One region of the Bacteroides sp. 14(A) genome, then DNA from elsewhere that is predicted to be linked to it. Evidence: riboswitches for the same ligand, from Rfam matches in the RefSeq annotation. Region 1 holds a riboswitch; the other holds the start of a gene.
The links. A riboswitch is a leader RNA that binds a small molecule or an ion and turns the genes downstream of it on or off. The one in region 1 is predicted to bind cobalamin.
Positions count from the first base shown of each region.

Region 2: another riboswitch for cobalamin. It lies ahead of K429_RS0123020 (ribonucleoside-diphosphate reductase subunit alpha); the one in region 1 lies ahead of K429_RS0125070 (TonB-dependent siderophore receptor).

Region 1 covers NZ_JAGH01000005.1:528,808-532,025, reverse strand. The annotation lists gene K429_RS0125085 (mucoidy inhibitor MuiA family protein) at 1-337, shown strand, start outside; gene K429_RS0125080 (dicarboxylate/amino acid:cation symporter) at 348-1,175, shown strand; cobalamin riboswitch at 1,242-1,447, shown strand; gene K429_RS0125070 (TonB-dependent siderophore receptor) at 1,589-3,218, shown strand, end outside.
Region 2 covers NZ_JAGH01000005.1:84,781-87,998, forward strand. The annotation lists gene K429_RS0123020 (ribonucleoside-diphosphate reductase subunit alpha) at 1-1,279, opposite strand, end outside; cobalamin riboswitch at 1,341-1,557, opposite strand; gene K429_RS0123025 (Tex family protein) at 1,648-3,218, opposite strand, start outside.

The DNA of each region.
Region 1 (3,218 bases):
TTTAGGTCGTGATAAACGTATCATGATACAGCGTACGAAAGAGAACGAATATACCTCACGCAAGTTTATGGGTTCCAATCAGACGCAATCCATTGCATGGAAACTTTCTGTCCGCAATACGCGTCCCGAACCTGTCATCCTTACGCTTTACGACCAGCTACCCGTATCACGCAACAATAACATTACCGTAACAGCAGAAGAAATCAGCGGCGGCAGTCTGGATGAAGCGAAAGGTATCATCACCTGGCAAATTACCTTACAACCCGGCGAACAACGTGATTTAGCTTTACGCTATAAAGTGAAGTACCCTAAAGGGCGAAACTTAATAATAGAATAATGCTTTTCTTATGACTCTAAGACAGAAAATATCTGATATTCCCCTGTATCTGCAAATCCTGATAGGAATGATTACCGGTATTATCATCGGCCTCATCGCCTTACAGGTAGACGGTGGTGATACATTCATCCGCCACTGGATACAGCCTTGGGGACAAATCTTCATCCGCCTTCTCCAACTGATCGCCATTCCCCTGGTCTTTATATCTCTGATAAAGGGAATGACCGGACTGAAGGACATCAGTAAATTTTCCCGTATCGGCGGAAAGACCATCGGAATATATATCTGTACGACTGTAGTCGCTATCCTCATAGGTCTTGCAATGGGGCTACTGGTGCAACCGGGCAAACTGGTAAACCACGAACAAGTAGCCCATCTGCAAGAACAGTTCATCCGTGCCATGTACCCCGTACAACTGTTTGCCTTCACAACAAGTAGTAGTGCCGCCTCTTTGCCCGTAACCCTGAAGACTGTAGAACAAAAATTAGGTATTTCAGAAGAAGTCAGTTCATTTGTCCTGCCTGTAGGCGTTACCATAAATATGGACGGCACTTCCTGTTATCAAACCATTGCCATTCTTTTCATCGCACAAGTTTTAGGGATCGATCTGAGTTTCTCCCAACTCTGTATCATCGTTGCTATGACCGTACTTTCTTCTATCGGTACCCCGGGTATCCCCGGAGGCAGTTATGTCATCTTGGCAATGGTGCTCACTTCCGTAGGTATTCCGGTAGAAGGTCTGGCATTGATATTGGGGGTGGACCGACCATTGGACATGCTGCGCACCGCAGTAAATGTAACCGGAGATGCAGCGGTATGTTCCATTATTGACAGATAATTCATCACATTAGAATAGTTGCTAAAGTATTTTCACAAATACCTTCTGATTTCTAAAAATATCTTTATCTTTGCAATCGGAATTGGCAATCGGAAAGTATATCAATGCGTCCGACTCAAGGGAATCCGGTGTAAAACCGGAGCTGTACCTGCAGCTGTAATCCTCATTAAGAAAAAGTCTGTAACCACAAAAGCCACTGACGCCGCAATGCGATGGGAAGGCGATACAGACAGGGGAAAGCCAGAATACCTACCAACTTCCATTACTTGAGCACTTAGCTTTCAGGATTAAAAGCGATGTCACCCCTATACTATAATTATAGGCAAAACTATTTTTATTCTTCCGGGTCATTAGTATTCGCATACAGAAGCGATGTGCCGTTACGTTTTTATTAAACAGAAAATCGGCAAACGATGAAGCACAAGTATTTACTTGGAGCGGTGTTTGTGTGTGCGGTGCATGCTGCCTCCGCCCAAAGCATCCTCGAAAACAAGAATGAAGAAGAACTGTCACTTATGTTGCAGGAAGTAGTAGTGACCGGTACAGGTACCGAACATTACCTGAAAGACGCGCCTGTGCAAACCGAGGTTATCTCGCATAAAATGTTGGATAGCTACGGTGCCTCCTCCCTTGAAGACATATTAAGTGGGTTATGCCCCTCTTTCGACTTCAGTTCCAGTGACATGGGGTCGAATATGCAATTGGGCGGATTGGGAAACGGCTATATCTTGCTCCTCATCGACGGCAAAAAGATACATGGTGACGTAGGCGGGCAAAATAACCTAGGACTGATAGATCCGGCACGCATCGAACGTATCGAGATTGTAAAGGGAGCCGCTTCGGCACTCTATGGCAGCGATGCCATTGCAGGTGTAATAAACATCATCACCAAGAAACATCGTGAAAACGTTCTGGTCACAAACACCACACGTGGCGGATCATACGGCGAATTCCGACAATCCAATGCTTTCCAATTCAAGTCAGATAAATGGACCTTTGCCACCAACTTTCAGTTGAAACATTCCGACGGATGGCAGAACACTACTTACGAAGACCCAAATCGATATGAAAAGCCTGTCACCAATTCCATCAATAAAACCGTGAACCGATATACCGACTGGCAAGTTTCACAACACATCGACTATCAGGCTACCCAGACACTCAGCCTGTATGCAGACGGTAGTTTCTACCGCAAACGCGTATACCGCCCTTGCGGAATACCCGATTACAAAACATACGATTTCCTTTATCGCAACGCTTCAGCCTCAACAGGTGGTAAAATGAAGCTAAAAAATAATAATAGCATTACAGCCGATATACATTATGACAGTCATGCCTACTATTATGCCTATACCCACGAAACCTGGGACAAAGAATATGACGATAACGGCAAGGAAATCAGTTTCCCGTATTCTCCCGGTGACAAGGGTCTGCAGAGTGACCAAAGCCGTCTGCTCATCCAGACTAAAGGAATATTCAACCTCCCCTATTTCAACCGTTTGAGTGCAGGAGTTGATATGGAAATAAACTGGCTGGATGCTCCCCGCCGACTGGACGAAAAGAATGTTTCCGACAACACAGGTTCCTTTTATCTTCAGGATGAGTGGTCGCCTTTTAGTCAGCTGAACATCACAGCCGGTGCACGATTAACGCTGAACAACAATTTCGGTATGCGCGCCACGCCCAAAGTGTCGGCTCTCTACAAGCTGGGCGACTTTAACCTGCGCGCCACTTATTCCGAAGGCTTCAAGACTCCGACTCTGAAAGAACTCCACTACCGTTATATTCGCCAAATGTCTCTCGTTATCCTAAACTTAGGTAACAAAGACCTGGAACCTCAAACCAGCCGTTATGTTTCCGGTGGTGTAGAATACAACGGTACTGACTTTAGTATCAGTGCCACAGGTTACTGCAACTGGTTAGACAACATGATAACTCTTGTGACGATTCCGACCTCTCAGGCTCCAGGTGACCTCGTCGTCACCTACGACCCGGCTCGTGTTCGCCAATACCAGAATATGGATGACGCACGCACCTGCGGCA
Region 2 (3,218 bases), 440 kb from region 1:
AGCATACCGCCGGAAATATGTCATGGGCTTTCATGCGGTCATCCCCGTTGTTGGTGCGCAGTTGCAGAAATTCAGGCAGGTCCTTGTGCCATACGTCCAGATATACGGCTACCGCTCCTTGTCTCATTCCCAACTGATCTACGGCAACGGCTGTGTCGTTCACCAGTTTCATCCACCGGATAACTCCTCCTGCCACACCTTTGAAACCCCGTATGTTTCCACCGGCCGCACGTACTTTGCCGAAATACATTCCCATACCTCCACCGAACTTGCTGACCATGGCGAAGTTGTCAATGCTTCGGTATATACCTTCCAGACTGTCGGGCACGGTGTCGATGAAGCAACTGGACAATTGATGATAAGGTTTTCGGGCATTGGCAAGTGTAGGGGTAGCCATGGTTACCTCCAGTTTACTCAGCAGATCATAGAATTTTCTTACCCATTGCAAACGGCTGTGCCTTTCCGGCATTGCAAGATGAAGGGCAATACCCAAATACATTTCTTGTACGGATTCAATCGGTTCATGGGAGCGTGTACGGATAAGGTAGCGTTTGACAAGCAGATCCAGTCCGGAATAGTTGAAGAGCTTGTCACGCTCCGGACATATAAATCCTGCTGCTTCTTCTATTTCTTCCGGTGAATAGGAGGTTAAAATATAACTGCCGTATAATCCTTCGTCCGTGAGATAACGCAGCTTTTCATAGAAAGACAGGACACCGGCGAACTCTGCCTGTTCAGTCAATTTCTTGCTTAACTGAAAATTGAGTAATCGGGCGGCAATAAACTCCCAGTCGGGGGCTTCCTGGGTAGTTAGCTCTACAGCCGCTTTTATAAGAGCCGTTAACCGTTCGTTCGGTGTCATTTCCGGTTTGTAGAAACTGGAGAATTTTTCGGCAAGCAGGGTCAGGCTGTATTCATTGCGCGGGAAGTCTTGCCCGATACCTTTCAGGGTGTCCGTTATTGTTTCGTCGCCAGTTTCATTTACTATGTGGTTGAGGGCTTTTCTCCGTTCTGTCCGTTGCCAGCGATAAAGGATATAGTTTTTGGCTTCGGCATAAAAGCCATGTTCCATCAGGGACCGCTCCACTTCATCCTGGATCCGTTCTACGTGGCGATTGCCGGTGTCACTGAGGATGAAATTTTCCACTTCATTTACCAGCGTGAGTATTGTTTCATCCGTAACACTTTGTCCGGTGCTGGCGAAGCTTTTTCGTATGGCAATGGCTACCTTCTCCTTGTTGTAAGGCTCTGCCATTCCATTTCTCTTGGTTATTTCCATGAGATGTTTATGTATAAAATTATTGTATTATTTCGCACTGTTTCCCTAATCCCACGAGTAGAAACAGCCTTTGATGAATGGTAGGTCTTCTGACTGACTCTTTGTTTTCAATGCCTTCCCGATGTCTTCTTTTCTACTGCAAGACATTCAGTGGCTATGGTGTTATTGAAAAGTTGTATAGAGCTTCACAGCAGCGGGACTGTCCGGGACTTTCACCCGATTCCCTTTTAATCCGAATGGCAGAAGAGCCATTCGGAACCAATTCGGGAACAAAGATAATTAATATTGTAATGGTTACAATATTGAGAAGGTTTAAAAATAGAGAATTATACTATTTTATTAGATAGCGTGATCTGGATATGATTGTATCATGAAGCGTCACTAACCAATTTCAAAGCAATCCGCTTGCGGTCCATATCCACACTCAGCACCTTGACCCGGACATGCTGGTGAATAGAGACAATCTCATTCGGGTCTGAAACGAAACGGTCGGCCAGCTGCGAAAGATGGATCAGACCATTCTCTTTGATACCTATGTCGACAAATGCGCCAAAGTTGGTGATATTGCCTACAATACCGGGGAGTTCCATACCTTCGCGCAGGTCGTTGATGGTGCGTACATTCTTGTCGAACTCGAAAATCTTTATCGGACCTCTCGGGTCGCGTCCGGGTTTTTCCAATTCTTGCAGAATATCTTTTAATGTCGGCATACCCACGGTAGGAGTGAGGTATTTCTCCGGTTTTATCTTCAGGCGGAGCTCCTTGCTGGCGATAAGTTCTGCTACGCTGCATCCCAGGTCTTTTGCCATCTGCTCTACGATGCAATAACTCTCAGGGTGTACGGCCGTATTATCCAAGGGGTTTTCAGCCTGTGGAATACGAAGGAAACCGGCGCATTGCTCAAATGCTTTGGCTCCCATACGCGGTACTTTCATCAGTTGCTTGCGGGAGGTAAATGCACCGTTTTCCGCACGATAGTTCACGATGTTTTGTGCCAGCTGAGGGCCTAAACCGGAAATATACGTCAGCAGGTGGCTACTTGCCGTATTCAGGTTTACACCAACCAGATTTACGCAGCTTTCTACGGTCAGATCCAGTGATTTTTTTAATTTCGTCTGATCCACATCATGCTGGTATTGTCCCACGCCAATGGACTTCGGATCTATTTTCACTAATTCGGCCAATGGGTCCATCAGGCGGCGGGCAATAGATACGGCTCCACGTACCGTGACGTCGTATTCAGGGAACTCATCCCGGGCAATTTTGGATGCGGAATAGATAGAGGCGCCCTGTTCGCTCACCACAAATACCTGAATGTCCTGTCTGAAAGTTTGATGTTTCAGAAAATCTTCGGTTTCACGACTTGCGGTTCCGTTGCCTACGGCGATGGCTTCTATCTGATAAGCTTCCACCATTTTTTGTATTTTGGATACAGCCTCTGCGGTTTTGTGCACCGGAGCATGCGGATAGATGTTCTCATTGTGGAGCAGATTGCCTTGTGCGTCCAGGCATATTACCTTACAGCCTGTACGGAAGCCCGGATCAATGCCCATTACCCGTTTTTGTCCCAGCGGGGAAGCGAGCAATAGCTGGCGCAGGTTCTGGACGAATACCCGGATAGCTTCTTCATCGGCCTGCTCCTTGCTTTGTGCGGCAAACTCAGTTTCGATGGACGACTTCAACAGGCGTTTGTAGGCATCTTGTACGGCCTCTGCCACTTGTTCTCCGCAAGCGTTGTTGCTACGGACAAAGCGGCGTTCCAGACGCTCTACACATTCCTCGTCATCAGGACTTATGCTGACTTTCAGCAGACCTTCGGCTTCGGCACGACGGATGGCGAGCAACTGGTGCGAGGTACATTTCTTCAGTGGTTTACTGAATTCGAAGTAATCCCGGTATTTATCTGCTTCAGTTTCTTTTCCTTTCACTACTTTGGCGG